Regions from separate parts of the Endozoicomonas sp. ALC020 genome, predicted to be linked through region 3. Evidence: predicted binding sites of a transcription regulator. Region 3 holds the regulator's gene; each other region holds the start of a gene.

Region 1 (10,093 bases), 3.3 Mb from region 3:
TCATTTTCTTCATTACTCATGGATGATATTTCCTCGGGCTGGTGGATCTCTACTCTTTCTGGCCTGGATACAGAGAGTTAAGAATTTTCATGGCCAGCATATTATTCACAGTGCAGACGTCAGCACGGTAGGCTGGAATGCCTGCAAACTTGACAGTGACACTGCTGGGAATATCTGCCTGAATGATCTGTCCCGTTTTCAGTCTCAGCACATCGCGAAGGCTCAGCTTCAACTCGCACAATCGGGCAGAGACTTCCAGTGGAGCCTGCATAACCCCGGCCATCATGTTGCGTTGCCAGGTGGGATCCTGTTCTGTAAATTTAAAGGCCTGCAGCTTTTCTCTGACCGGTTCCAGAGCCTGATAAGGCATGATGATATGAAATGGACTTTCTGTGGAGCCAAGGGAAATAGTGAAGCGGCTGAGGAGAATAATCTCGGTATCTGAGCGAAAGACGGTGGATATGGGGCGGTTGTGATTTTCAGCAAGGCGTATCTTGAAAGAAAGAATACTGCTCCAGGCTTCGGTCTGGTCATCCGCTGCAGATTTTAGCAGGCGTTCCATGATACGAATTTCGGCGTTGGTCAGTTCCTCTTCATGGTTTTCGTTAAACTCACCGGTACCACTGAAAAAAATGTCTACAAGAGAATATAAAAGCGGTGTCTCCAGGGCCATGAAGCCAGCGCACTTCAGTGTTGTTGAACGGTAGATATACTGTACATCAGGTATATTTTCCTGATGCAGATAATCACCGATTGCCAGGGAATCGACCGATTCGAAATGAATATCTACCGGGCGACGAAAAACAGCAGTGAGACTGTGACGAAATAATTGGGAAAAACGCCGGTAGATCAATTCAAGTGTCGGCAAAAGGTCGTGAATCTTATAATCCGGGTTAGTCAGATCATAAGTCGTCAGATCCTTGAATTTTGAAGGCGGATGAACCCGGCGAGTCTTTGTTTCACCCGACAGGCTGGATTCGGTATTGTTTGATAAAGATTTCCGTTCCATGGGAAATTCCATATAACTGGCTTATCACCAGATAATTCTTGTTATTAAAAAACATACCGCTATTAGCTGATAAAGACAATCAGCCAATCTTGCCAACCACTATGACTTCTTTATTTTCAGGAATTTCATTAAACGACAATACATGCATACCCTCGGTGCATAGACGAGCATATCTGGCCATGGCCGGGCGCAATGATGCATTGACAAGCATGACAGGCACTTTTCCTTCAGCAGCAAGGTTGGCAGAGACTTCTGGCATTTGAACTTGAAGTTGCTCCGCAATTCGGGGTTCAAGTGGCAGTGTGTCAGGGGAGAAGTCGTTACTCTGACGAGCTTGTTGGTAACTTTGCATAATGACCTGCTCCAGCTCTGAGCTCATGGTGACAACCGGTATTTCAGAGGTGTTGCCTACCAGGTTCTGGATAATGCTGCGACGCAGGGCAATTCGAACTTCAGAGGTCAGCAGGTGTGGTTCTGTAATCCGTTCAGACGACTCCAGTAAGGTGCTGGCAATGGTTTGAATATCACTGACAGAGACATCTTCGGTCAGCAAATCTCTGAGTATTCGGGAAAACACACTCATGGACAGCTTTTTGGGAATAAGATCTTCAGCCAGTTTGGGGGAATAGTGAGTCAGCTTATCCAGCAGTTGCACTACTTCATCATGCCCAAGCAGCTCACTGGCGTGTTCATCAATAATTTTATTAAGGTGTGTAGCGATAACCGTAGCAGCGTCGACTACCGTGTAGCCCAGTCCGACGGCATGTTCCCGCTCTGAGGTTTCAATCCAGAGTGCTTCCAGTCCGTAAGCAGGCTCTGAAGTTGCAATACCATTTATCTCACCAAATACTTCACCGGGATTGATCGCCAATAAACGCATGGGCTCAATCTGTCCTTCGGCAACAATGACACCCTTGAGCAGTATATTGTAACTATCAGGTTTCAGGTTCAGGTTATCTTTCACATGCACGCTGGGAATCAGAAAGCCCAGCTCCCGGGATTGGGTTTTGCGAATGCCTTTTAGCTGAGTGAGTAGTTGAGCGCCCTGATTTTCATCTGCCAGAGGAATGAGTTTATAACCCAGTTCAAGCCCCAGGGTATCCACTGGCGGAATATCTCCCCAGGACCAGGGTGATGACTCACTGACATCTTCTGTATTGGCTGCAGAGTGGCTGGATTCGGGTTCATCCTTCTGATGTTTGTTGGTGGTCCACCAGGCCAGAAACGCCACGATCAGGCCCAGACTGAGAAAGGGTACATGGGGCATACCGGGAACAATGCCTATCACCATTAAAATCATGGCTGTGAGGCCCAACGCTTTCGGAGAAGAGAACATCTGTTCGGAAACCTGATGCCCTACATCCGCAGATTCAGAGACACGGGTTACCATGATAGCCGCAGAGGTGGAGAGCAGCAGCGAAGGAATCTGGGCCACCAGACCATCACCAATCGTCAGAAGAGAATAAACAGCAAAGGCTTCCCCGGCAGATAACCCTTGGCCAATGGTGCCTATCAGCATTCCACCTATGATATTGATGGCAAGAATAAGCAGGCCGGCCACAGCATCACCCCGGACAAACTTACTGGCACCATCCATTGAGCCATAGAAGTCTGCCTCCCGGCGTACACTTTCCCGGCGGTCGTGCGCTTCCTGCTGATCAATAACGCCGGCATTGAGGTCTGCATCAATGGACATCTGCTTGCCTGGCAGGGCATCGAGAGTGAAGCGGGCGGTCACCTCAGAAATACGACCAGCACCCTTGGTGACCACGACAAAGTTGATAATCACCAGAATAAAGAACACCACCAGACCAACAACGTAACTGTTGCCAATAACAACCTCACCAAAGGATTGAATCACCTTTCCGGCAGCGCCATTGCCAGTATGTCCATTCAGAAGAACCACCCGGGTTGATGCCACGTTCAGGGCAAGGCGCAACAAAGTGGAAACCAGCAGGATGGTTGGAAACACCGCAAATTCAAGAGGTCGAAGTGTGTAAATGCTAACCAACAGGATGAGCAGAGACAGTGCGATGTTGAAGGTAAAGAATACATCCAGCATAAAAGGCGGCATCGGCAGTGTAACCATACCGAGCGTCATCAGAACGATCAGCGGAATCCCGATATTCAGGTTGCCGCTTTTGGGCGACATCATGTATAGCAGACGTTGAGCTTCCTTGATCATTGTCTCTTCTTATCCCATTTTTCCCGGAAGGCGCTGGGGACTTCCGGTGTTGGTAAATCGGGTGCCTTGCTTCTGCGTCCGGCCTGAAAGTCATTCAGATGATGGACGTAAGCCAAAACCTGGGCAACGGCCAAAAACAGGTCGTCGGCAATTTCCTGATTTAACTGTGTCGTATGATAAATCACCCGGGTTAACGTGGGTGACTGTACCACCGGCTTATTGTATTCCCGTGCCACAGCGCAGATATGCAGGGCTACTCTGTCAACGCCTTTTGCTACGACATAGGGCGCTCTGGCTTTGTCCAGATCATATTTCAGAGCCACTGCAAAGTGAGTTGGGTTGGTGATAATGACATCCGCCGAAGGAACGGCCTGCATCATTCTGCGACCCGCAATTTCCTGTTGCTTCTCCCGCAGTCTTGAACGAAGCTCTGGCTGACCTTCAGACTCTTTCATTTCATCACGCATTTCCTTGTGTGTCATGCGCAGTTTTTTCATGTGGTTCCATCTTTGGAAAGGTACATCAATAAAACAGATCAACAGCAGGGCACTGACCAGAATGGTGATGGCCATGGTAAGGTGGCTGAGGCCCTCTGAAACTGCTTGAAATATCGGCAGCCGGTTGAGCCAGAGCACATCCCGAAAGAACCATTGATTAATGAGCCAGAGGGAAAAAGCCAGCAGCGAGATTTTGGCAATGGACTTTAACAACTCAATCATGGAGTTGGCAGAAAACATGCGTTTAATGCCTTTGAGAAAACTGATGCGCTCAGCCTTGGGTCGTATCTGTTTATTTGAGAATATCCAGCCTCCTAAAGCCGCTGAAGCGGCTATTGAGGCCAGAATGACAATCAGCATAAAGGGCAGCAGGCCGGAGAACCCCTGAGTAATGCTGACGATCAGGTGATCCGTCAGCCAGCTTTCCTGACGCAATACGTCTTTTTCAAACCTGAAGCTTTTGTACATAACCTGAAACAGCTGGTCGCGAATTAATCCACCACTGAGCCATAAAGCAACCAGGGTTGAAGCCAGCAAAGCAAAGGTGACCAGTTCCCGGGATCGGGGAACCTGGCCTTCGTCACGGCTCTTCTGAAGTTTTCGTTCGGAGGGTTCTTCTGAGCGTTCGCCAGTCTGTGATTCTTCTGCCATCTGAAAATTCCTAAAGAACCAGTGATCGTAGAATGTCCAGAACAGTCCGGGTAAATCGTGTGAAGACACCGTTCAGGGTGGAACTGATCAGCATCAGAATAAAAATGCCTGCCAGCATGGTCAGAGGAAAGCCCAGACTGAAAATATTGAATTGCGGCGCCGAGCGGTTCATTACACCAAAGGTAAAAGTGACAATTAATAATGCAACAATGGCGGGAAGAACCATCAGTAGTGCGCTGGCAAACATCCAGCCGCCCATGGCGGGAAGCCGGTCAATATCCAGTTGGCGAATAGAAAAGGGCGCAATGGGAATGGTATTAAAGCTCTCCACAACAATAGAAATGACGACCAAATGCCCATCAAATGCCAGAAACATCAGAAAGCTCAGCAGTTGGAATACCTGGCTGATTACCGGAATCTGGGCGCCGTTCATCGGATCAAACATGACCGCCATACCCAGACCCATCTGCAGGGAGAGCATTTGTCCGGCGGAGGTGAAAATAGCGAAATAGATTTGCAGTACCATCGCCATTAAAAGCCCGACAGCCAGCTGTTGTGCAGTGATCAGAAGGGCTTCACCCGACAGTGGCTCTACTGCGGGTACCGCAGGCAGCATGGGGGCCACAATAATAGTGATGGCCATCGCCAGAATTACCCGGATTCTGGGTGCCACTACCTGACTGCTGATAATGGGCATTGCCAGAAAGAGGGCTCCGATACGAAAAAACGGCCAGAGGTACTGACCAATCCAGCCCACCACTTCAGAGAAGGTAAAGGTTCCCATCAGGCCAGCATCTCAGGAATAAATTCATACAGCCGGAGAAACAGATCCATAAATTCCTGAATCAGCCAGGGGCCCGTCATGCCTATAGTGACCAGTGTTGCCAGCAGACGGGGCAGGAAACTGAGGGTTTGCTCATTGATTTGAGTCGCTGCCTGCAGTGTGCTGACCACCAGACCCACCAGCAGTCCGGGCATCACAATCACCGATACCATCAGAACAATGAGGGTCAGCGCATCACGAAAAAGGTCTGCCACAACTTCCGGTGTCATGGGGTTTCCTCTGAATAGTTCAGGTTGTTTCGCAACTTTGCAAAACAGACTGCAACCCGAAGAAATTAACCAAGAGCATAGTTTTCTAAAATGAATTCGCAATAGATATATAAAAACATTTTTTTACTTTAAAAACGACTTAAAAGAATGGCAAGTCTATTTAATAAATCCAGAAGCCTTCCCGAGTGGTACTTATCAACAGGCAGTACGTTGAAGTTATTAAGCGAGTAAAACCATGAATAGGAATTAGTAAAATGGCAATGACCGTAAATACCAATATCTTCTCTCAGAATGCTCAGCGTAATCTGAGTAAGACCGAGGCAGGTCTTCAGACCGCCATGCAGCGTCTGTCTTCTGGTATGCGTATTAACAGTGCTAAGGATGATGCTGCCGGTTTGCAGATTGCGAATAAAATGGCTGCACAAATTGGTGGACTTGGTGTCGCTATCCGTAATGCCAACGATGGCATCTCCATGGCCCAGACTGCTGAAGGTGCTATGAGCGAGATCACTAACTCTTTGCTGCGTATGAGGGATCTGGCTTTGCAGGCGTCAAGTGGTACCTATGAGGCTGCTGATGTTACCGCCCTGCAAGCCGAATACGATGCTCAACTGGCTGAGATTGGCCGTATTGCCGCAACGACTGAGTTTAACGGGACAACCGTTCTTGGCGCAGGTACCGTCGAAATTGCAGTTGACTATACCGATGCTACCACCAATAACATAGACCTTAACTTTACTGCCGTTGCGCTGACCGCTGTTACCTTTACCGATGCCGCTACCGCTCAAACAGCAGTGGGTGCATTGGATGTGGATATTGCTGCTTATGACGCTGTTCGAGCCAGTCTGGGTGCATCCCAAAACCGACTGAGCACTACCGTCAATAACCTTTCAAATATCCGTGAAAATCTGAGTGCTTCCAGAAGCCGTATCGTGGATACTGATTTTGCTTCAGAAACAGCGAATCTGAGTAAGTATCAGGTTATGCAACAGGCCGGTACTGCTGTGTTGGCTCAGGCTAACGCGATCCCTCAGAACATTCTGTCTCTGCTGCGTTAATCGCTGGAGAGGTAAAATTCAGTCAGCTTTAATGCTGATGGTCTTTGTGGGAGCCAGTGAGCTCCCATTTTTTATAGAGCTGTCTGTTATTCGGTTATGTTTCTCAAAGCGGTGCCGACTGAATAAAAGCAGGCATTAATCAGAGGCTGATTATGTTCAGTTTAAGTGGCATCTATTCAGGGCTGGATGTTAACTCCATTGTTGACACTTTGGTGGAGGCCGAGCGTGCTCCCAGTGAAAACCGTTATGCCCGCAGAGAGGAGGCCTTTAATGTAGAACTGTCTGCCGTCGGGACGCTAAAGTCTGCACTGAATGATTTTAATACTCAGGTAGAAAGCCTGAACAGCATCAGTAAATTCAGTCCCAGAGCCGTCAGTGTCAGTAATGAGTCCGTTCTGAGCGCAACCGCTTCCAGCAGCGCCGGGGAAGGCAGTTATCAGTTTTATGTGGATCAGCTGGCGACTCGCCACCAGACTGTATCCGCAGCTATCGCTACAGATGCCACTATTGGTTCCGGAACGGTCAATCTCTCGGTTAACGGTGAAAGCTTCTCCGTTACGGTCGAACCGGGTTCAGAAAGCCTGACTAATTTACGCGATGCTATAAACAGCGCAGCCGATAACGCCGGGATTCAGGCAGCGATTATTAATGAAAACGGTCAGCAACGTCTGATGCTGACTAGTGAGAAATCCGGAGCAGCAAACACCATAACGAGTGACTTCAGTGGCCTTTCCGGTGGCTCAGCAACCCTGGGTTCCTTTACCGATTTACAGGTGGCAGTGGATGCCAGTATCCGGTTTGGTGCAGGAGCCTCTGCAATCACTATTACTTCCGAAGATAACCAACTGGAAAACCTTATTGATGGCGTCACGCTCAATCTGAAAGCCGTCAGCACAGATCCGGTTACCGTGAATATCTCCGTAGACAAAGACAGCCTGAAAGAGTCCATGCAGGAGTTTGTGGATGCCTGGAACAATGTTAAGTCTACCCTTGATACTCTCACAGATTTCAACGGTGTTTCAGCGGGGCCTCTCAATGGTGATAGCCAGACCCGGGCTATTGAGGGTCAGTTGAGAAGTGTCATCAGTTCTTTATATGGTGAAGACGGTGACACATTCAGAACACTCGGGCAATTGGGTCTGACAACTACCGAAGACGGCTCAATAACCCTGGATAACGATAGTCTGGATAACGCCCTGATTAACAACTTTGATGAATTGGCGCAGGTGCTGGCTGGTGAAGATGGCTTAATGAATCAAATGGCAGCCGTTCTCACTCCCCACCTTGAAAGTAGCGGAACGCTTGACAGTCGAGAGGACAGGATTGAAGAGGGCTTGAGTGATATTGAAGATGATCGTGCGGCACTGGAGCTGAGACTGGAGCGGACCCGCAGCTATTACCAGAATCAGTTCCTGGCGATGGAAAGTATTCTGGCCTCACTGAGTGGAACCAGTGACTGGATCACCAGCAGTCTGAATAGTCTGAATAACAATAATTCCTGATCATGGAGAGGGTCATGAAGAAAAAAGGTCTGGGTGCTTATCAGCAACAGGAAAAAGCGGGTGTAGAAGCGTCTGATTCTGTTCAGCTGGTGGGTGTGTTGTTTACCAAACTGATGGACAATCTGGCTAAAGCAAGCCACCACATTGAGCGAAAGGATCTGACCAACAAGTCTGATCGCCTCTCCCTGTCTATCGAAATTCTGCTGGTGCTGGAACAGTCTCTGGATTTTGAAAGAGGTGGTGACTTGGCCGGAAATCTCCAATCGTTATATCTCTATTGCATCAGACGTTTAACTGAGGCCAATGCAAAAAATGATTTGACTGCTATCAGTGAAGTTATGGGGCTGCTAAAAGAAATACAGGAAGCCTGGGCCCATATTTCCCTTCCTCAAGCTGCGATTGCCACTATTCAGTAACGGAGCGGTTTGAATGGAAAACCAGGCTCTGCCAGTTTTTTCGTTGTTATCTCTATCGAGTTCAGCGCCATCGGTTGATGGTGCTCAACCGCAGGTCATGGCGGCTGCTGAGACAGTTACTACTTCTTCTGAGTTGACATTTGAAACTGTTCTTCAACAGTTTTCCTCAATAGAATCTGCATCCACAGAGTTAGTCTCTCCGGAGCTTCTGGCTGCAGGGTTGATACCTGTTGATGGGCAGGCAAAAACAAATTTACCCTTGGCAAACCCTGACGTTTCAGAGCTGACAAAGCATATTCCCGTCACCAGCTTACCGATACTGACCAGAGAAGCAAAACCTGAACAGTCCGCCGTAGAAATAAAAAGTACCTCTTTAACAGTAGGGGTTACTGAACGGCCTGATTTAAATCTGTCAATGCCCGGAAAATCTGAAAAACTCCGCCTGCCTGTTCGACCACAGGAATCAGAGGTCTCTCTGACTCCGGTTAATACTCAGTGGGTGTCTCAGACTCAAAAACCATTAACGGATGTTAATCTGGTAGAGGAAGTCGATCACCAGACAGGAAAATTTAAGCCGGAAATCACTCTGAAACCGGATCAGATCCAGACAGAAGCCAAAGCGCCGGAGATAAAAAATCACCATGGATCAAAAGAAATTCCAGCTCCGCTGTCTCTGTTCAATTTCGAAGTGGAACGGAAGGTTTCTTTAAAAACAGCGCCTGCGCTGGTACAGCAGACCGAGTCAATACAGGCCATCGTTAATCAGACGCCTCAAACCTCCCAACAGCCTGTTTCCATTCAGATGACTGAGCCATCATCAGCAGCCCAGTCAGCCACAGTTAAGCAACCTTTCCTGCAACCTGAAGTAGCTCAGCGACCCTTCGGGCAGACAGTGGTGCAAATGATTAAGCAGGGTGAGCAGAAAATGGAGTTTCGGTTAGACCCACCGGAATTGGGTCGTGTAACGCTGACGGTTAGCGTTGACAGAGACGCTGTCAGCCTTCAGGTGATAACAGCAACACCCGCTGCTAGAGACTTGCTGCTGCTTCACGGAGATCGCCTGCGGGAAGCTCTTAATAGTGAATCACTGACTCTGGGGCAAATGTCAGTGGATGTGGGTAGCCAGAAAGACGCTGATACGTCGGAACAATCTTCAGAATATCTGCCCACCGCCGATGGTTGTCTTGAATCAAATGGTTATCAGAGCGCCCAGGAACAATTCAGGCTTCATGGCGGCAGATTATTGGATCATTTCGTTTAACAGATCATCGGAAAAGGAGTTTCTGGACTCATGGCAGATGAAAAAGAAGGCAGTGACTCTGAAAACAAAAATTCAGGCCACGGCAAGTTATTAATCATCATCATTATTCTTCTGGTGCTGTTGCTGGCGGGTGGTGGCGCTTTTGTGGCAATGACAATGATGAATCCGCCGCAGCAACAGGAACAGCAACAGCAACAGCAGCCGCAACCGCAAGCTGCAGCATTGGGACCACCCAGTTTTATGGTGCTTGAGCCATTTATTATCACTCTCAAAAGTGATGCCCGACCTCGATATATGCAGATAAAACAGTCATTGATGGTACGGGATGAAACCGTGATCGCAACACTGGAAGCCTACCGGCCTCTTATTCGTAATGAAGTCATCAACTATCTGGGCTCACTCTCGTTTGAAGAGGTTAAAGCCGGGGGAGTTACAGAGATTATCCGTGCTGAAACGCTGGC
Region 2 (10,093 bases), 3.3 Mb from region 3:
AAGCTGTTTTTGCTGCTGTTGTTCGGTTTCTTTATTTTTTATATGTTCAACACCGCTGGTCATTCTGCGTTCTTCTTCCAGCCGCTGATTAATTTGCTCGAGATTTCCAGACTCTGCTTTTATCTTCTCTTCCAGTAATACAGAAACATCTTCAAGCAATTCAACAAACTGATTGCGACCCCAGCAGGATAGTGATGAAAGTTTTTCTCCAGGACGACTATCGCAGGATTTCCGGGCATCATTCAACAACTCTTTCTGGGCGTTGAGTGAAGCCAGACTCTGCTCAGCATGCTGTTTCTCTCTTTTAGTTAGCTGGCTCTTTTTCTCCAGTGCGGACTGTGCTTTTTCCAGACGCCGGACTTTGTTCATGATGTAACAACCTGATCAGATCGCCAGATATGTATCAGCTGTTCAATACTGCCGGTGAGATCAACCTGTTCATAACGGCTCTGCTGCAGAAAACGCTCCATCTGCGGACGGTATTCAATCGCTTTATCAAGCTCAGGATCAGCACCGGGTTTATAAGCACCTATCGCCATAAGTTCTCTGAACTCATTATACCGGGCATGGAAGCGTCGGAACGCCTGGGCGCACTTTTCATGTTCTTCTGTTATCAACTGAGACATTGTTCTGCTGATGGAGGCTTCCAGATCAATGGCCGGGAAATGCCCTCTTTCCGCCAACTCACGACTGAGCACAATATGCCCATCCAGGATGGAGCGGGCAGTGTCTACTACCGGCTCCTGCATATCATCACCTTCTGCCAGTACGGTATAGATGGCCGTTACCGAACCTTCGCCGGTTCCCGTTCCAGCCCGCTCCAGCAGTATTGGAATCTTACTGAATACTGAAGGAGGAAAACCTTTCGCTGCCGGAGCTTCACCCACAGCCAGGGCAATTTCACGGTGAGCCTGGGCATAGCGGGTGAGGGAGTCCATCAGCAGCAGAACCGTTTTGCCCTGGTCTCTGAAATACTCGGCAATTTGATGACAATAGAGTGCAGCACGAATTCTTCGGACGGGCGACTCATCCCCGGGGGAGGCCACCACAACCGCTTTTTCCCGACCGTCCATACCCAGAATCTGGTCCACAAATTCCTTTACTTCCCGACTGCGTTCACCGATCAGACCAACAACTGTAACATCAGCCCGGGTATTTCGGGTCATCATACCCATAAGCGTGCTTTTGCCAACGCCACTGCCGGCAAACAACCCTACTCTTTGTCCTTTTCCCAGGGTCAGCAGACTGTCGATAACTCTCACTCCCACTTCCAGTGGCTCATCGACCGGCTTTCTGGTCATGGGATTAAGAGGGGAGGAATGAATTGAAATTCTGTCAGACAGGCTCAAGGCAGAGGAATCAAGCGGCTTACCCATAGCATCCACTACCCGCCCTAACAGTTCTTCCCCCACAGGCATGGTGTGATTGTGAGAAACGGGAATAATTTTGTCTCCCGCTGCCAGGCCTTCCATTGTCGTTGACAGGGGCATCAGAAACTGACTGGCCCCGTCAAAGCCAACCACTTCTGCTTCTACCTGACGACCACTGCGCATATTGATATGACAAAGTTGGCCAATGGGCAATCGCAACCCTTGGGCTTCCAGAAGAAGACCTTTTATGGCTGATACTTTCCCGGATAATTTGGCAACAGGTACTGTCTTCAGTTTTTCAATCAGATCATCAGAAAGAGACATTAACCTGCATCCTCCATTGCGGCAGGCAAGTTTTCACGAATGATATCGAGACACTCCACCAACCGGGATTCCATGCGCGCTTCCGCTTCTGTCTGGCTGGACATAATACGGCAGTCGTTTATTTGTAATTCGTGATCTTCGACAACCTGCCAGGCTGCACCAAAGTCAGGTTTGAGTGTCTTGAGCAACTCCGCATTGACCGGATTCACATGAATGGTGTACTGAGTATCCTCGGGCATGATACTCAGAGTTTCCCTGACAACAGAGACTATCTGTTCCGGAGAAGTCATCAGTTCCCGGCGCACTACCTGACGACAGGTTTCTTCTATAACTTTTCCTAGCCAGCTGATCTTTTCGTCACGACCATAATTGCCACCAGAGCGAAATTCAGACATTTCTTTTCGCAGCAGGGATACCAGTTTTTTCTGTTCTTCAGTGGCAATACGCCCACCTTCTTTGACGCCCAGTTCTCTGCCTTCTTCAAAGCCCATTCGGCGGCCTTCTTCCACACCTTTGGCATAGCCTTTCTCAATACCCTGCTCCAGAATACTCTGTAATACTTCAGGAGAGGGCTCAATGGATTCCTGAGGTTTCGGTACTGTATTCTCAGCCGTATCGACAGACTGGGAAACACTATAGTCAGGTTGTTGATCTACCTCTGAACGCTCTGAATTCTGAGATTCACCGGGCTTCTGGTGAACCGGAAAGAGAAACCGTTTGAAGGCCGCTGTTTCAGGCTGCCATATTTTTTGTCTGTTTGTCATGAACCAACCTGTTGTTAGTATTATGAAAAACGTGATGGATATTGGTTTGCATTACCCGATCATCTCGTCCTCATCATTAAAGCTCAGCTCTATCTCACCGGATGCCGCCAGCTGTCGCGCTGCCCGAAGCACATCATTTCGGGCAGACTGAACCTGGCTGGCACGCACCGGGCCGAGGTTTTCAATATCTTCAAGCAGGAATTTGGCGCTTCGTTTGGTCATGGTGCCTACCACAGAATCAACCATCTCCTGAGCAGCCCCCTTGAGCGCCAGAGCCAGAATATCCTGGCTGACCTCCGCCATGACCTTACGCAGCGCATCTTCATCCAGACGCATAAGGTGTTCAAAGAGGAACATCTGTTGTTCAATTTGCTCAGCCAGTTTTTTGTCCTGCTCCTTAAAGTAACTCAACAGACTCTGCACCGAAGTATCATTCATCCGGTTCATTATATCTGCCACCTGACGAAGACCACTGACGGTGGTATTCTGGCTGGTGCTCATTTTGCCGACATTGGCATCAAATATAATGTTAAGTTCTTCAATAATGGATGGATGTAATTCCTGCAGTCGGGCGACTCGTGACAATAGATCCTGATGACTCTTGGCTGGAAGGCGCATTAATACATCGGTAGCCTGCGTGGCTCCCAGATAGGTCAATACCACTGCCTGAAGTTGTGGGTGCTCATCAACAATCAGTTCAGTAATGGTTCCCGAGTCCATCCATTTCATCGCTTCCAGGCTATTGCTCTCACCACCAAAAATAGAGTCCATGACCCCTTTTGCTTCTTTATCACCCAGAGCCAACTTCAAGGTCTTGTTGAGATAGCTTTTTGAGGAGCCGGACAAGGCACTATCGTAGCGATAGGTGTGGAAAAACAGGTCCAGCACTTCCTGAACCTGATCTCTTTTCAATGGTGAGATGGTCGCCATGTTCGTGCTGATCTGTCGAACTTCCCGCTGGCTAAGGTGTTTGAATACCTGCGCCGCACCTTTTTCCCCAAGACTGAGCAGCAGAATGGCTATGTCTTTGGGCGTCGGCTGCCTTGATGGCAAGACTCTCGGATTATCACTCATGACTGTTCATCCATAGCTTGATCACCTGTGCAACCCTGGCAGGAGCCTTCGAGGACAGCTCTCGCATCTGAGTCACCTGAGTTTCAAAATCGGCTAACTCAGGTGGCAACAGATCAAAGGTGTCGTCAAAGATCACTTTCCTGCCTTTCTGGTCAAACTGGGCACCACTTTCCTCGGGCGTTGGAGGAGGTAATGCTTCGGGCTCCTCCATCTTGACGGTGATCTGTTTCATCATGGGTCTTAAAAGAAACATAATCACCAAAATACCCAACAAAGTGCCGCAACCATATTTGACGAAGTAGAGAACCTGCGGCTGTTGCCACCAGGCCAGCCCGACAGGTTCAACATGAGTGACTGGCACAAAGGGTGCGGTGTGAATACTGATCTGATCACCACGGGCCTGATCAATACCTGTTGCATCAATGATCATTTGTTGAATCGTGGCAATTCTTGCCTGGTCCCAGTTACCAATACCCAGAGCTTCATCAGGCTGCTCATTGAGAACGACTGCAACGCTCAGTTTTTGTACTCTGCCCTGCTGATTGGCCACCTGCCTGATAACTTTATCTACTTCATAATTGCGGACAAACTCTGACTGGACATTATTGTTTTGCTCTGCTTCAGCCTGACCTTCTTCTTCCGGAGGCTGATTGCTGAGAGCTCCAGGTATGCCTCTGGCTCCCTGCCCACTGGTTGCCACTTCCCTTCCCTGCTCGCTTCTCAGCACCGGAGCACCAGGCTCATATTGCTCAACCGTCTGTACTACCTGTTCAAAATCCACATTGGCGCTCACTTGAGCTCTGAAGTTGACAGCACCCACCAGTGGCTCCAGCAGGGCACTAATGCGCTGTTGAAAATGAGCCTCAACCTGGCGCTTAAAGTCCAACTGTTTACTGGCTTCACTGAGCGCACTGTTGCCCAGTAAAATATCGGAAGAGAGCAGTTTGCCGGACTGGTCAATGACAGAAACATCGCTGCGATTCATATTGGCGACACTGGCGGCCACCAGATTCACGATGCCTTCAATCTGCTCATTGCTCAACCTGTACCCCGGAAACAGATCGACAAACACCGAGGCCGATGGTTTTCCCTGTTTGCGAATAAAGCTGCTCTGCTTGGGCAGAGCCAGATGGATTCGGGCATTGCGGACGGGTTTCAGGCTGATAATGGTCTGAGCCAGCTCGCCTTCGAGACCGCGCCGGTAGCGGACATTTTCCACAAACTGGCTGGTACCGATCTCCTGCCCATCCAGAGTTTCCAGCCCTTCCGGCATTCTCGCCTGAACTCCGGATACAGCCAGCTGCATACGGGCATCAGAGAGTCTTCCGGCATCCACCATTACCTGACCCGAAGCAGGGTGAATCTTATAAGCAATATTGTTTTGATCCAGCACATTGACGACACTGGCCACATCATAGAGTTCCTGATTGCCATACAGTGGCTGATAATCGGGAGATTGTGACCAGAGCCAGAAAACCGACATCAGGGCAACAGAAACTGCAAACAACACCATCAGCACCACTTGATAGCTGCGATTGTTTTTCAGAACTCCGGTGACTCTGTCCACTGCTTCGCGCCACACAGGCTTCACTTCTTTTTCTTCTGGTGTCGGCTCCGGGGCAGCCTTTTTATCTGATTCTGCCATGGTATTTTTCTACCTTAAATCTGCATACGCATGATGTCTTCGTAAGCAGTCACTGCCTTATTACGGACCTGCATCAATGCCTGAAAGGAAATACTGGATTTCTGCATGGCAATCATGGTGCCCATGAGGTCATCACTCTCCCCGGTTTCAATGTTGTGCATCATGCTGCTGGAATGTTGTTGCAGATCATTAACCTTTTCGATGGCCTGTTGCAGCAGATTGCCAAAGCCGGTGGTAGTCACAGCTTCAGATTCAATTGCGGAAGGTAAAATCGGAGCAGGTCGGTTTTTCAGGAGTACACTGAGGGAATCCGGGTTAAGACCTTTGATGTCCATTGAGCCGCCATCCACTATTGTTCTGTGAAATATTGTTCTGTAAAAGTGCCTGGTGAGAACAGGCTCTTTCGTAGTTGACGATTTATTGTCAGAATTATTTATCGGCGGCTCAGGGTAATCTTTACCCGTCGGTTTTTATTTCTTCCTTCAACAGTTGCATTGGTGGCGACAGGATAGCGGTCACCATGAAAGCGCATGGTAAGACGCTGTTCGGGAATACCTTTTGATCGTAAATATCTATAAATCCGGCTTGCACGCACTTTTGACAGCTGAAGGTTTTCCAGCCTGTCACCCCGAGAATCTGTGTGAGCGTCAATGGCGACATTGGTTACACTTTTATCCACCAGAATATAAGTGGCCAGATCATCAAGATGTGATAACTGCTCAGAGCTTATACGAGAGCCTGAAGAGGAGTAATAGAACAGTGTTTCTTTTGCCTGTTCGTAGTTCAGAGCCAGCAATTCTCCATAACATTTATAAAATGTTGCTGCTGTTTTTTGGAAATTCATAGCGGGTATTTTAATATGAACAGGGTTAACTGCCTCCCTCTCAATCTCAATAACCAGCTGATGACCCTGTTGCATATCTTCCACAACACGGGCAACATTGATTCTCATTTCAAACTGTTTATCCGGCTCTGCTTCAACACCTCCCAGAGCGTTCAGATAATGGCTATGACGCCAGGGTGATTGCTGAACCCCAACACGAATATGTCGGGCTTCTTTAATGAAAAAATCCGGTTCCAGGGTTATATAATGAATGCCTCCGGCAGCCGCATTCAAAACGATACTACCCAGCCCCGTCACTTTGCTGTTCATGCGACACTCGAAACGGGAAGTGGTCAACTCCCATTTATGGAGACTGAGTTCCTGAGGGAATTCTCTGACTGAGTTGGCTGATGATCGGGAAAGCAGCAGCAAGGAGAAGCCAAAAATCGTGAGGCCAAAAATCAACAGTTTCTGAAATCGCCGCAAATCATCAGAAAACCACATGCTGATCAGCCCAGCTTTCTTTCGCAGATGCCCTGTTGGTTATAGGGCACAGGTTCCTGACTGGAAAAAACCACATCAATAATCTGGTTAGTACTGGCAGCCAAACGACTCAGCAGTTTGCCGTTTGCCTGATTCAAACTGCGGCAGCGACCTGCTGTGATTTCCAGTTGATGCCATTGTTTCAGTGTGATTTCAGACTTGGGAGTAGAAGCTATAATCTGCAGAAAAGTTCGTATACCTGCCGGGTCCGGTGACAACCCCGCTTCTTTCAAATAATGCTCTCGCAGGGAAGCATTCAGATGCAGCATGTCCAACAGTTTGACCTGAGTTTCCAGATGAGTTTCCAGAGCTGCAATATCCCTTTCCAGCATCAGGTTATGGGCCTTGCTCAGAACAGCTTCAAGTTTGCGGGTTAAAGCCAGTGCATCTCGAATATTATCCAGCAGTTTTTTTTCAGCAGAGACGTTGTAGGTACCACTTTTATTGTCATTCTTTTCTGTGGTCATCAAAGTCATCGGAAAGCTCCAGAATTTTATTGGCAAGCACTTGATAATCGACCGGCATCTCACCTTTTTTAATGGCGCGCCGAATGCTTTCCACTTTTTTACTGTCAATTTCATCTATGGCTGACAGAGACTGGAACAGTTCTTCAATATTCTGGGCTTCACCGCTCAACTGCAAACGATCATTATTGACTTTAGGGGGCTCGACAGCTTTCGCATCATTCTTAACTGCACGCTGACTTGCTATTGGACTAGCCGCTTTTTTTGGCCCGGTGCGATTTATTCCTGGCATCCTTTTCACCACTCGTATGTGATGGGTACAGAACTCCAATCGGCAAGGTGTCAAAAAATATTAAAATCCCCTGAAATGAGGATTTTTTTTTGCCCATGGCCCGTCAGAAATAATTGAACAGAGACAACTGCTTGATGTTGGCATAAACCTGCTGGCTGGCATTGAGCAGGGTCTGCTGCTGAGCCAGATCGGTAGCAGCCTTTGTCATATCAATATCTTCAAGGGATGAATGAAGTTTTTCCAGCATCAGTTTGATATCGGCATGACTTTCACTCACCCGGTCAAGCACACTCTGATTACTGCCAGCCTTGGTCTGGGCGATCCCTATCCTGTCCAGAGTGTCGTCAATCCATGTCAATGCGTCAGAAAGAACGGTGTTTAAACTCACAGGGTTTCTCAGTTCATCCACTGCATCAGACAGAGCATCAAAGACACTGTCTGTTGGTGGTGTAGCGGTTGGGTCAAAAAACAGATTTTCTCCCGGCTCATTAACCGGTATCTGGGCAGAGCCGCTGATATTGACCTGGCGAAGGTTATTATTGCCATAGTATGAATAATCACCAGCGACTTCATCAACAGGCTTCTGGGTGCTCAGGGTTCCGGAGAAAATATATTGCCCGTCTGCCTGCTGATAATTGGCCAGGCTTAACAGAGACTTACTGACCGTATCCAGCTCCTCTGCCAGTGGCACATAGTCCTGATCAGTCAGGGTTCCGTTGCTGGACTGCAAAATAATGTCTCTGGCACGCCGCAGTTGCTCAGTCATTCCACTGTACAAAACATCTTGCTGTTGCAGCATTCTCCTCGCCGAATCAATATTATCTTCATACTGTCCTATTGCCGTTAATTCATTATTGATCTGAAGAATTTTTACTGTGTCAACGGAGTCATCTGATGGTTGCAAGATACGCTTTCCGCTTGCCATCTGGTCAGTGGTTACAGCCAGTCTGGCCATACCGTCCTGCATAGCCCTGAGCATAATATTATTGAAATTGATGCTGCTGATACGCATGTTTTCGGCTTCCTGTTTTAATCAGAACATTCTCAGCAATGAATCAAATGTCTGCCGGGCCACTGAAATTACCTGAGCATTGGCACTGTAAAGTTGCTGAAAGCGCAGAAGGTTGGCGGCTTCTTCATCCAGATTGACACCGCTATAAGCATTTCGGCTCGCTTCAGCCTGCTCAAACAGCTTTTTACCCCCATCGGCTTCTGTTTTCGCCTGAGAAGTCTGTACCGCAATATCGCCAATAAACCGGGTATAGCTTTCAGTCAGACTACTTTGCCCTTCTATCAGAGCATCATTCTGAAGCTGAATAATTGTCTGCAAGTTTGAATTATCGGCCACGCCGCCACCTGGTGCTGCCAGAGCCAGAGCAAAGGGTTCCGTCAGAACCGCATCAAGATCTCTGGCACCATAACGCACCGGTGACAACCGGTAAGCCTGGTCAGTAGCGGTGCCGTCGATATCAATTTCAACACCATCAAAGTTCAGGGTATCGGTACCGGCACCGGATAAGCTGCCACTGAATTGAACCCCGTCGTTCAAACGGGTAATAACATAGTTGCCGGTGTTATCTACCCGCAGATCATAGTCGCTGGCTTTGACTTGGGAACTATCCGTAATTCTCATATCAGACACTGCGGTAGAGACAACGTCCAGGGAAAATATACCACTGGCAGGATTTGTCAGATCAGAAAAAAGGTCGACACCGGCGTTGCCATTAACATCTTCCCCAAGTCGAAGCTGGGCATTGATCGTCGATGATATGACTACTGCCAGGCGCCCAATCTCATTTTGAGCCTGTGTTAAAGTGCCATTCTGGTAATTCAGGATGCCACCAATGCTGCCTCCCGGATCACCGTGTACCTTTAGAGAGGCAGAATCACTTTCAAACTCCAATGAAAAGCCATCAGGGTTGCTGGCTGATCCGCTCACATTCAGGTTGTTTCTCTGATCACCAACCAGCAGTGGCTGCCCTGATTTCAGATAAATATTAATACTGCCATCTGACTGCTCCAGAACATTGATGCCCATCAGCTTTGATAATTCTTTGACGGCCAGATCCCGCTGGTCAAACATCTCGTTAGCAGCCTCACCACTGGCACTGATCTTCTTCAGCTGGTCATTAAAGCCGACAATATTTGCCAGCAAACCATTCGCTTCTGCCACCGCAGCCTCCAGCTGCCGCCCGACCAGCCCCTGATGACCCGCAATTTGGTTATTCAGTGTCGTAAACTGCTGAGCCAGTTTATTACTTTCGCTGAGTATGACCTGCCTGGCAGCACTGGAATAAGGATCAACCGTTGCGCCATTGAGCGTCGTAAAGAAACTCTCAAGGCCTGAGGTAAGAGAGGTGCTGTCATCGCCCAACCACTGGTCCAGCGAATTGATGTATTCTGAAAAAGTGGCGGTTTTTTCTGCCAGAGATTGGCTCTCCCACATCTGGGCAGTAAGAAAACTATTAGCTATTCGCTCGACACTGGATGCATTAACACCGGTTCCCTTGGTACCGATTCCCGGATGCAAAGTGTAAGTCGGGTACCAGTAAACCCTTTGACGGCTATAGCCTTCTGTTTCGGCATTGGCAATATTATTGCTGGCGACATTAAGCGACGCCTGGCTGGCCTGTAATCCAGAAATACCTATCTGCGTCAGACTCATGTCATCTACCCCGATTAACGTTCAGCATCAAGCCCGTCGTCTTTATCACCCAGCTGCCTTACCAATGCCTCAGCGATACCCAGCCCGCCTTCTTTACCCAGATGTCCGGCAATCTGGCTGTCAAACATC
Region 3 (10,093 bases):
CTGCGGTGGTAGGCTTTATGCGTACCTTTGGTATTGATGAGCCCATGGGTTGTTATGACGACTTTGAACATGCCGATGCGTTTGTACTCTGGGGCTCCAACATGGCCGAGATGCACCCGGTACTCTGGTCAAGGCTGGTTGACCGTCGTCTATCCAACCCCCATGTCAAAGTAGCGGTAATGTCCACTTTTAAGCACCGCTCCTTTGAACTGGCCGACCAGCCCATCATCTTCAACCCTCAGTCTGACCTGGCTATTTGTAACTACATCGCCAACTACATCATCCAGAACGGCAAGGTCAACCAGGACTTTGTTAAGAAGCATACCGTTTTCCGCAAAGGTGTAACGGATATTGGCTATGGCCTGCGCCCGGATCACGAGCTGGAAAAGAAAGCCAAAAACCCGGGAAATGGCGGCACAACACCTCTCGACTTTGATGGCTTTGCAGAGTTTGTCAGCGAATACACGGCTGAAAAAGTCTCAAAACTGTCTGGCGTCTCCGAAACACAGCTGGAAGAGCTGGCGAAACTCTATGCTGACCCCGACACCAGGGTGATGTCCCTCTGGACCATGGGCGTAAACCAGCATACCCGTGGTGTCTGGATGAACAACATCATCTACAACCTGCACCTGCTGACCGGAAAGATTTCCCAGCCGGGTAACAGTCCATTCTCTCTGACCGGCCAGCCATCTGCCTGCGGTACCGCCAGAGAAGTCGGTACTTTTGCTCATCGTCTGCCTGCGGACATGGTCGTAGTTAACAAAGCCCATAGAGACTAAGCCGAGAAAATCTGGAAACTGCCTGAAGGCACCCTTCCTGCCAAACCGGGTTTCCACGCCGTATTGCAAAACCGGATGCTCAAAGACGGCAAACTCAATGCTTATTGGGTCATGTGCAACAACAACGCCCAGACAGCTCCGAACCTGAACCATGAAACACTGCCCGGCTACAGAAATCCTGACAATTTCATCGTGGTTTCTGACCCTTACCCAACCCTGACCGGACAAATTGCCGATCTGATTCTGCCAACCGCCATGTGGGTCGAGAAAGAAGGTGCTTACGGAAACGCAGAACGTCGTACCCAGTTCTGGTATCAGCAGGTAAAAGCTCCTGCCGAAGCCAAATCCGACCTGTGGCAGCTGATGGAATTCTCCAGGCGTTTCAAGGTTGAGGAAGTCTGGTCAGACGCCCTGTTGGCAAAGCACCCACAATATCGTGGCAAGACCCTGTTTGATGTTCTGTATGCCAACGGACAGGTTGACCGGTTCAAACTGGATGAGATTCCTGAAGACCGATTGAACGACGACGCCCGAGCTTTGGGTTTTTATGCCCAGAAGGGTCTGTTTGAAGAATACGCCACCTTCGGTCGTGGCAAAGCTCACGATCTGGCGGACTTTGAGCGTTATCACCAGGAGCGAGGCTTGCGCTGGCCTGTAGTGGATGATCAGGAAACCCTCTGGCGTTTCAAGGAAGGCTCTGACCCTTATGCCAAAGCGGGCAGTGACTTCGACTTCTATGGCAAGCCCGATGGCAAAGCCTGGATTTTTGCCCTGCCCTACGAACCACCCCATGACGCTTCGGACGAAGAGTTCGACCTTTGGTTGTCCACCGGTCGTGTTTTGAAACAACGCTGCTGAGAGTGAAAGACAGCATGTTCGACAAGAACAGTAAATTCGGCCAGAAGTCTGATGCCTTACCGCAGGTTTGAAAGCAAAATACTCATGGAGGAGAGTTATCCGGCTCTGAAAAGAAAATTAATGGAACTTATTTATAGTTGAACGATCAAACAAGTAATAAAGAAAATTAATGGAACTTATTTATAGTTGAACGATCAAACAAGTAATAAATTTAACTCTATTATCAGACTCGGAGGCACATGCAATTAACCTCTGGAATTTTGCAAGCTATGCTAGCTCACACTCCATCTGATGAAAGAGCAATCAGGAAATCCAGTTCTACCAATATTCATTGACCAATGGAGGTGTAACCATGCACATCAGTAACACAATTAAGACCAACCCACCCAGCTCTCCTGCAGACTGGCAAACTGCAACAACTGAAACAGTCAAAGCCTTTGCCCGGGAAGTTGCTGCATATCCAGGAAAAACCTACCTGCCAGAATCTAAAAATGGATCCTTCAGTCATAATCCATTCTGGCAACATAAGGGTCAATTCAGGTTTACTCCTACTCTGAAAACACCATCCCATATTGGAGTGGTATATAGGGGCGATTCGAGGCCTCCGGAAACCATTTTCAAAACGGGATTTAATCGAAAATCAGATGATTCGGACTCTATTAACGATAATGATTTCCTTGAAGCTCTGCTCAGTACAAAATTAAGTGGCCATAAACTAGCGTATCAACCAATCTTTAGTAACTACCAATTGGTGAATGACTCAGCAAACAAGATCATCTGCACTAGCCGCAACATCGCAGTTGCAACCTGGTTCCCAATGTTTTTATCGCAGAATCAGCCTGACTCGCCTGTGTTTTACATTCCTGAGCCTGGAGAGGAAGACAGCACCTATGTTTATCAGTGTTATGTCAATACCGGTATCGACATGTGCAAAACAGCTGCAGATCTGAAGGGACCTGGGCTACGCACTACTTCTATCAAATCTGCTGAAGAAGTAATCACGACACGCATACCACCTGAACATGTAGTGAGTGCATGGCCGGTTAAACGAACGGTATTTAATGCTGGGCCTTATTATATATTTGGTTTAAAAACCAGAATTCAGGAAAAAATAGTAAACCCTGACATTGATCAATGTGTAAAAACATATACAGCAGCATTTCTGCCACCTTTGGATCCAGTAAATCGCACCCATTCAATTTCATTAAACGCAAGTGCAATATTTAAAATAGCTCCTGACTGACAGGATGATGAGCCGAAAGGCATTCAGGGGCAGGTCTTTCTTCTTGATTCGACCCAGGAAGAAAGGCCCATCCCGGTTTTCTTTTCGTCGGTAGCCAGAGGCATCCAAACAGGCAAGGTAGACACCCCGGTGAAGTTTGAAGCCCATCGAAAGGCAATGGCTGAGCGGGAATGGGCTCGCATGGAAGCCAATGATTCTCAGGAGTGCCGTAACTGCCATACCCAGGAATCTATGGAACTATCTGAACAATCACTTTTGGCGGTTAAAAACCATACCGCTGCAGAGAAAAACGGTGAAACCTGCATTCAGTGTCACAAGGGTATTGCCCATAAGCTACCTGACATGACCGGTGTGCCAGGTTGGGAGTAGCTACCCACTGGTACTGCCCTCACACAGGCTTCGGAGTTCCGTCAGGGAAATACCGGAGCCTGTCCACATGAAAACAATGAGCAGGTAATCGTTTGATTATCGGTGCAGGCTGACAGTCTCTGTTTTTTTATGAACTGACGTTCAGGATCATTCATTAAAAAAGAATCAAACAAAGGAACTTTTCTGAAATCAGCCAGTCTATATCTTCATTAGTCAAAACTCTCTTGTTTGGCCTGACCCGACATACACATATTAAGGAGAATTACGATGTCACTCCCTGTTTCCGGTCACAGCACCTTAATCCACGGAAGATTTGGCTATGCACCAGAACAATCCACAAAATCAGACAAGAAAAAACAATGGGGTCGCCGGAAAGTAAGAAAAAACACCCTTCCCAAAGAAACCACAAAGAAACAAACGGCTGCAGTCCGTGGTAAACATTTTTCTGATATGTCGATAACAGAGCGCTTCGTTTTTGCTCTTGGTCTTTTTTCAGGCTTGCAGTCAGTGCATGCACTAAGCAATGGAAGAAGTAACGTTTGTAGCATGGCTTCCCTGGCAAAAGCTGAACTCAACACTTGCCCAAAAACTGGCCTTACAGACTGGGTCACAAAGTTAGAGAAAACAGGCGGAAAAGATGATGCGAAGGCAGTGTGCCTGGCAGATAAGTGCTCAGCCCCCACAGAAATAATTCACAAAAAAAGAACAGCGCCTAAAAGAGAAGTTCAGTCTCAGTCCTGTCACCAACCAAGCCTGATGGAGCAGATCGGTCCTGAGAATAGAATGACCGGGGTTTATAAAAAATCAGATGAGACCGGCATAGTGCTTGGTATTCAGAACCCTGAATCGGTTCCTGTAATGAAAAAATATAAAGACCTTGTCCGTTTGGAGTCCAAGACATTACAATTAAAAAAGATTCTGGAACAGACTAACAACTACATCCATATACACAACAATGATTTCGGAATGCTTGTTTTTGATGAGAAGCAACTCACTGTTCTTAAGAAATATGAGTACTTCCCTCTAAGCCCCTGTATGAAAAATCTGCTCGATGAACTCGATAGCTACGATACGGCATTAAAACAAATTTTCATGTATCAGAAAGAATCCGGAGATTACAAAGCCTATGCTAGAGAACTGGACCACTTAATAAAAGGACGCAATACTGTATTTGTGAGCTTGTTACAATCATTAAAAAGCAAACTTGATGATTTAGAAAGACAGACATCAACTGCATTAAAAGTTAATAGTGATCACAAAAAAGAGGATATCCTGCAGCACAGAAAATACATTAATTCCCAGATTAGAAAATCTGCAGCCATTCTTAGCCCTGTAGAAATAAAAAAAATGTTCCAACAATGCATAAAGGATCGTCAAGCATGCCTCAACGAGCACAAGCGGACTGAAGCCAGGGAGCTTGCTGAAAGAGTAAGAGCCAGGAGAGAAGCAAACAACAACAGCTTTACTATGAAGCTCTTTAATTTAGCGTCTGTAGCTTCCTATACATTTTACCTTCTGTGCATGTTAGGTTCTACACTTGCATTGGTGCCTTTACCGAAAAAAATAACCCGTTACTTCGCCTACAGAAAGAAAATAGACACTAGTCGTTTGTTAGAAAAAATAATCAGAACCGAGAAAAAGAAGATGCCAGTGGACATCAAAAAATCTATGGATAAGTGCGACAACGCTCAAGACTTAGCGTTTTCAACCAAAACCAACGTCAATTACCCCGACGACTGGAAGCAGCCGTATTTACCCTTCTATCATGACTTAACACAGATCAAGAAAAAAAAACGCCCTAAAAAAAGTCGAAGCATTGGGGCAATAGCCAGGAAACTCAAGGATATCATTATGCCGAAGGACCAGTTGCCTGCGAGGCCGTGGAAAGAGGATATACCGATAGACAACCAATACATCAGACCTATTTACAGAAGAGGCTTTACCCCGTCAAGTAAAGATACGGGTAAAAAAAACATTGTTGCCTATGCCTATTTTGACCCTTCATCAGATGCAATCAAAAGCACAATATCCGATAATGCCCTTAAAAAAATGCAAAGCATTCACGAAACAGGCCGGTATGCAGCCCATGAAGAAGGCGCTACAGGCTACAAATGCTTTAAATATAAGAGCGAGCCATTATGGGAGTTTAAAGTGGCTGGAGATGAACGGGTTTACGGCTTAACGATTCAGGCAAATGAAGAAGGGAGACATGCGGGTGTCGCTCCACTGGTTATATTCGACACAATATTGAATAAAAAATTATAGGCATCAACTGGCTCTTGTATACCATGGGTTTCTGCAAGTTATAAAAAAAACGCCACATGACGCCTTTTTTATAACTTGAAATAACTTATTTCATCAACATGGACGAGAATGTCTGCGAATCACTCATATCATCTATCTTTTGCTTTCCTGGCTTCCAACTGATGACTTCTTCTGTTTCCAATTCTGAATAAAGTGTTACCGGATAATCAAATGCCAACCAGGAAAAGTAGCCGTCCCTGAAAAAGAACACTCTCTCGTAACCCCAGAGTGCGGCAAGGTAACTCGCTATCGCTCCCCTCATGTGATACGTGCTGTTTCCGTAGATGACAATAGGCGTCTTTTTATCCAAAGTGCCAGGCTTGAACAGCTGTCTGAAGCCCGCCCTTAAATCCAGACTTTGAGACCGGTCAATATGCCCCCATTCCCACTGCTGATATGGTCTCACATCTATAAATAAAGCCCCCAACTCATGAAGGCGCTTGGCCTGATGAGTGTTAATGGTAACAACGTTCTTGATATTCACTGGCGCTTCCTGTGCAGACAGGAAGCAGGAGGTAAGGGCCAGAAAGCACCCTGCGAGATAAGAATTCCATTTCATATTAATACAGGTCCGTTATAAGACTACTTAATAAAAACTACTTTATAAAAAAGTATATGGAGTAAGGACCTGCGTACTTGGAATAATAGGAAGCTAAAAGCTTGCTGCTCACTGCCAGAGAGCATATAGAGTGAAAAAATACCGTTTACTCTACAAATCATTCATTCCAGCCACAGGGTTTGGAGAAGCAATGACCCTGGATAGAAACAAAAAATGCTTGCTTTAGAGCTTGGGGACCCTATACCCACGAGTCCCCCCGGGTACACTGGTGGTTTAACCTAACCAGTTATGGAGCTTGGCTCTTAATCTGACGGCTGCCTGAGAGTGAATCTGGCTGACCCTGGACTCACTGACGCCCAGAACCTTACCAATTTCCTTGAGATTCATCTCCTCATCGTAATAAAGCATCAGAACCAGCTTTTCCCGCTCGGGTAACTTCTCTAAAGCTTCTACCAGGGCATACTTGAACTTCTCTTCCTGAATATCGGCTGATGGACCTCTATCTCCAGAGCGAGCCTGCATTCTGGACTCTTCGCTGTCGAACAGTTCTTCAAAACTGAACAGTCGGCAACCACGAAGGTCACTGAGAATGGTGTAGAACTCATCCAGATTGACTTCCAGCTCCTTAGCCACTTCGAAGTCTCTGGCATCTCTTCCAAGGCGGGCTTCAACCTTCTGAATCGCCTCAGTCACTCTGCGACTGTTTCTGTAAACGGATCTTGGCCCCCAGTCACCTTTTCGGATTTCATCCAGCATGGCACCACGGATACGAATGCCCGCAAATGTTTCGAAACTGGCACCTTTACTGGCATCGTACTTTGAGGCCGCTTCCAGCAGACCGATCATGCCTGATTGAACCAGGTCATCGATCTGAACGCTGGCCGGCATCCTCGCGGCCAGATGATTCGCAATTCTTTTTACCAGAGCCTTATGAGTTTCAACCATTTCGGTCTGAATCAGTTTCTGACTCTTTTCCTGATTGGCTTGAGTTGCCTGCACTCCCTGTGCTGTAGCATCCATGCTTATACCCTCTCTTTTATTCTTGTTGGCAAGAAGAATTCGATACGACCTCTTGGCGGTGTTACTGGTATCGCCATCATCTGATGTGCAATACGCAAAATGGCTTTCGAAGCCCGGCAATCCGGATTTACCTGCAGAAGTGCCTGCTGACGGGTGAGTGATTCTGCGACAGCCTTGTCGAATGGAATCGCCCCCAGATAACGGAGAATAATTTCTACTTCATCATTCAGATAGGATTGCAACCTTTCAAACTGGTTCGATCCATACCGACGGTTATTAACGGCGTTGACAATCACTCCAAAACGACGAACACCGTATATTCGGTAAAGCATACGTATCATTCTCACGGCATCCAGCAGTGATACAACTTCCTGATTGATAACGATAAGAATTTCTCCCGCAGCCTGAATAAGAGCTACATTGTCCGGAGCTAATCCAGGTGCGGTATCAATAACAAGGGTATCAAGAGTAGGAGCCAGAGACTCCAGGCTTTCTATCATTCGGACAGCATGACCAGTTTCTACGGTCTCCCTCCAGATAGGCTCCCCTTTTGGCGACAGCACCTTCAGACCCGAGGGCCCATCCTGAATAAAAGTGGAAAAAGAGTCGTTGGCATCGAAGTGAGTCATATCCAGCTTCTTCTCAAGCCCAAGACTTATTCCAACATCGGGGACAGCCAGGTTTCCATCCATTAAAACCACACGTCTTCCGTTGTTTGTGAGAGCCAGTGCGAGATTGACTGCAACTAATGTTTTACCTACTCCACCCTTACACCCCGCAACTGCAATAATCTGTTTTGTTGATGAGTTCATGGCTTTCAGCTTCTTTTCAGTGATTACTGCATAAAATCTGGAATCAAAAACGTTTTTTCTTTTTTTACTGCCTGTACTTTATTAATAACAAGAGCCGTGCCAATTTTTTAAAACGCCTGTTTTTCACTCATGGTCACATAGCTGACGTGACATCATTTTGACCAGTTCCAGCCTAAAGATCATAACCTACTGTTTTTATTGAGATTTATTTTTACCGGTCGAATTTCCGTCATGTTACTTTTTTGACAGAGTCAAAATCGATCTAAAAAGAAGACATCAAACGTCGTTTCATTGAAAAATAAAAAGAAAGTTATTTGACAGTGTCATTTTATAGTGACGAATTACTGTCGCATAATATTTTCCAGAGGGATATAAAGTGTTACTTAATTGACAAAATAAATTCCGAAACTGAGAGATTTAAAAAACGACAAAATAAAGTTAATTTCCAATGTTGGATAAAAACACTTTATCCAGAGATAAAAAACGTCAAAAATTTTATCTTCCTACTTGTTTGATAATTGATAAAACCGACTTACTTTTAGATAAAAAAGACAGCTACCAGGTAAAAATTTTCGGGATTCTAAAAATACAAAAACGGCCTCGTCTACTTTTTTTCAAAAGCAGACGAGGCCGTCATAAAATCGAACCTGGTAAGTTAAGACAAAAAAAAATGGCTATCAGCTCACGCTGATAGCCATTTTTTTGAACCGATCTGATTAACGCATGGTCTCTTCATAACGATGAAGGCCATACTTTCTCATTTTCTCAACCAGTGTCGTCCGGCGAATCTGAAGTTTGTCAGCCGCTCTGGCCACAACGCTGTTGCAGTCACTCAGAGCTTGCTGGATCAGGCTTTTTTCCAGCCGTGTCAAAAATTCCTTCAGATTCAGGCCGCCCACAGGAAGAATCGCCAAATCATCGACTTTTCCGGTTCCTGCAGGTTGAATACTATCCGGGAACAGCTCGGCAACACCGTCATCATCAGTAATAGCTTCCATATGACGGAAATTCTGTGGCAGATCCTGAACACCTACGACACCGTAGGGATACATAATCGCCAGTCTTTCCAGCAAATTGGACATTTCCCTGACATTACCCGGCCAGTCATGACGGCATAGCGACATAATCGCAGCAGAACTCAGACGAATGGAGCCGCGACTCTGTTTTTCCATTGCACTGACCAGCTCGTTGAGAATCAGCGGAATATCTTCCGGACGATCCCTGAGAGCAGGCATTTCAATGGGGAATACATTCAGCCGGTAGTACAAGTCTTCCCTGAACTCACCGGACTCAATCATTTCAGAAAGGTTTTTATGAGTAGCCGCTATAATTCTGACGTCTACGGGAATCTGCTCGGATCCCCCCACCCTTTCAATAGTGCGCTCCTGCAAAACCCTGAGCAACTTAACCTGCATGTGCAGCGGCATATCACCAATTTCATCAAGAAACAGTGTGCCACCCTGTGCCAGTTCAAACCGCCCTTTTCTTGAGCTGACCGCACCGGTAAAAGAACCTTTCTCATGGCCAAACAGCTCACTTTCCAGCAATTCATTAGGAATAGCACCACAGTTTACCGGCACAAAAGGCATATCCCGACGATGGGAGTGGTCGTGCAGATTCCTGGCCACCAGCTCTTTGCCTGTTCCTGACTCACCGGTCACCATAACATTGACGTCACGGTCAGCCACCTGTGCCATGGAAGCGCGAACTTTGCGGACTTTATCACTTTTACCCACCAGCCCGCGGAACAGCTCTACTTGCTGATTCATACCTGTCTGATGAAGGTGGCGCCATTGTTCACGATACACCTGACCGTAATGCAGGCAAGAGAGTAACTGCGAACGATTGCAGGGCCAGTCGATACGGGCAATGACCTGTCTGCGGAGTGAGGATTGGAGGTTTTCCGGAAGGGGTTCGGCTATACGAATGACGGGGACACCGCCACTCCAGTTCTGTATGCGGGCGATCATGCCCTGCATTGAGCTTTCTGCCTGGAGAAAATCGCCAAGAAAAAGCGCACAGAATCCATCTTTGCTGGACTCGCTGATAGCATCTTCCCAGTAGGCGGAACTGACCGCCCTGGCACGATACCCCATAAATTCGATAACGGTACTTAGATCATGTCGGCGCTGTTGAGAGTCCTCTATGA

What was found. The regulator FliA, encoded in region 3, starts transcription of late flagellar genes. The targets are predictions, from matches to a motif close to CTAAAGTTNNNNNNNNNNCNGCCGATA.
Region 1: the regulator FliA is predicted to act here: its motif matches at 6,547-6,573, upstream of fliD (flagellar filament capping protein FliD).
Region 2: the regulator FliA is predicted to act here: its motif matches at 7,337-7,363, upstream of flgM (flagellar biosynthesis anti-sigma factor FlgM).

Annotation. Positions count from the first base shown of each region.
Region 1 covers NZ_CP184830.1:637,357-647,449, reverse strand. The annotation lists gene fliN (flagellar motor switch protein FliN) at 1-20, opposite strand, end outside; gene ACOJUO_RS02345 (flagellar motor switch protein FliM) at 50-1,009, opposite strand; gene flhA (flagellar biosynthesis protein FlhA) at 1,089-3,194, opposite strand; gene flhB (flagellar biosynthesis protein FlhB) at 3,191-4,342, opposite strand; gene fliR (flagellar biosynthetic protein FliR) at 4,353-5,126, opposite strand; gene ACOJUO_RS02325 (flagellar biosynthetic protein FliQ) at 5,126-5,395, opposite strand; gene ACOJUO_RS02320 (flagellin) at 5,650-6,453, shown strand; gene fliD (flagellar filament capping protein FliD) at 6,606-7,955, shown strand; gene fliS (flagellar export chaperone FliS) at 7,970-8,371, shown strand; gene ACOJUO_RS02305 (flagellar hook-length control protein FliK) at 8,385-9,632, shown strand; gene ACOJUO_RS02300 (flagellar basal body-associated FliL family protein) at 9,663-10,093, shown strand, end outside.
Region 2 covers NZ_CP184830.1:651,293-661,385, forward strand. The annotation lists gene ACOJUO_RS02370 (hypothetical protein) at 1-369, opposite strand, end outside; gene ACOJUO_RS02375 (FliI/YscN family ATPase) at 366-1,694, opposite strand; gene ACOJUO_RS02380 (FliH/SctL family protein) at 1,694-2,458, opposite strand; gene fliG (flagellar motor switch protein FliG) at 2,510-3,532, opposite strand; gene fliF (flagellar basal-body MS-ring/collar protein FliF) at 3,525-5,177, opposite strand; gene fliE (flagellar hook-basal body complex protein FliE) at 5,192-5,512, opposite strand; gene ACOJUO_RS02400 (OmpA family protein) at 5,611-6,504, opposite strand; gene flgN (flagellar export chaperone FlgN) at 6,510-7,019, opposite strand; gene flgM (flagellar biosynthesis anti-sigma factor FlgM) at 6,991-7,299, opposite strand; gene flgL (flagellar hook-associated protein FlgL) at 7,403-8,311, opposite strand; gene flgK (flagellar hook-associated protein FlgK) at 8,333-9,964, opposite strand; gene ACOJUO_RS02425 (rod-binding protein) at 9,979-10,093, opposite strand, start outside.
Region 3 covers NZ_CP184830.1:4,383,700-4,393,792, reverse strand. The annotation lists partial or broken gene napA (nitrate reductase catalytic subunit NapA) at 1-1,637, shown strand, start outside; gene ACOJUO_RS16770 (hypothetical protein) at 1,990-2,880, shown strand; gene ACOJUO_RS16765 (NapC/NirT family cytochrome c) at 2,902-3,249, shown strand; gene ACOJUO_RS16760 (hypothetical protein) at 3,517-5,514, shown strand; gene ACOJUO_RS16755 (rhodanese-like domain-containing protein) at 5,600-6,037, opposite strand; gene ACOJUO_RS16750 (RNA polymerase sigma factor FliA) at 6,386-7,132, opposite strand; gene ACOJUO_RS16745 (P-loop NTPase) at 7,135-7,944, opposite strand; gene ACOJUO_RS16740 (sigma-54 dependent transcriptional regulator) at 8,661-10,093, opposite strand, start outside.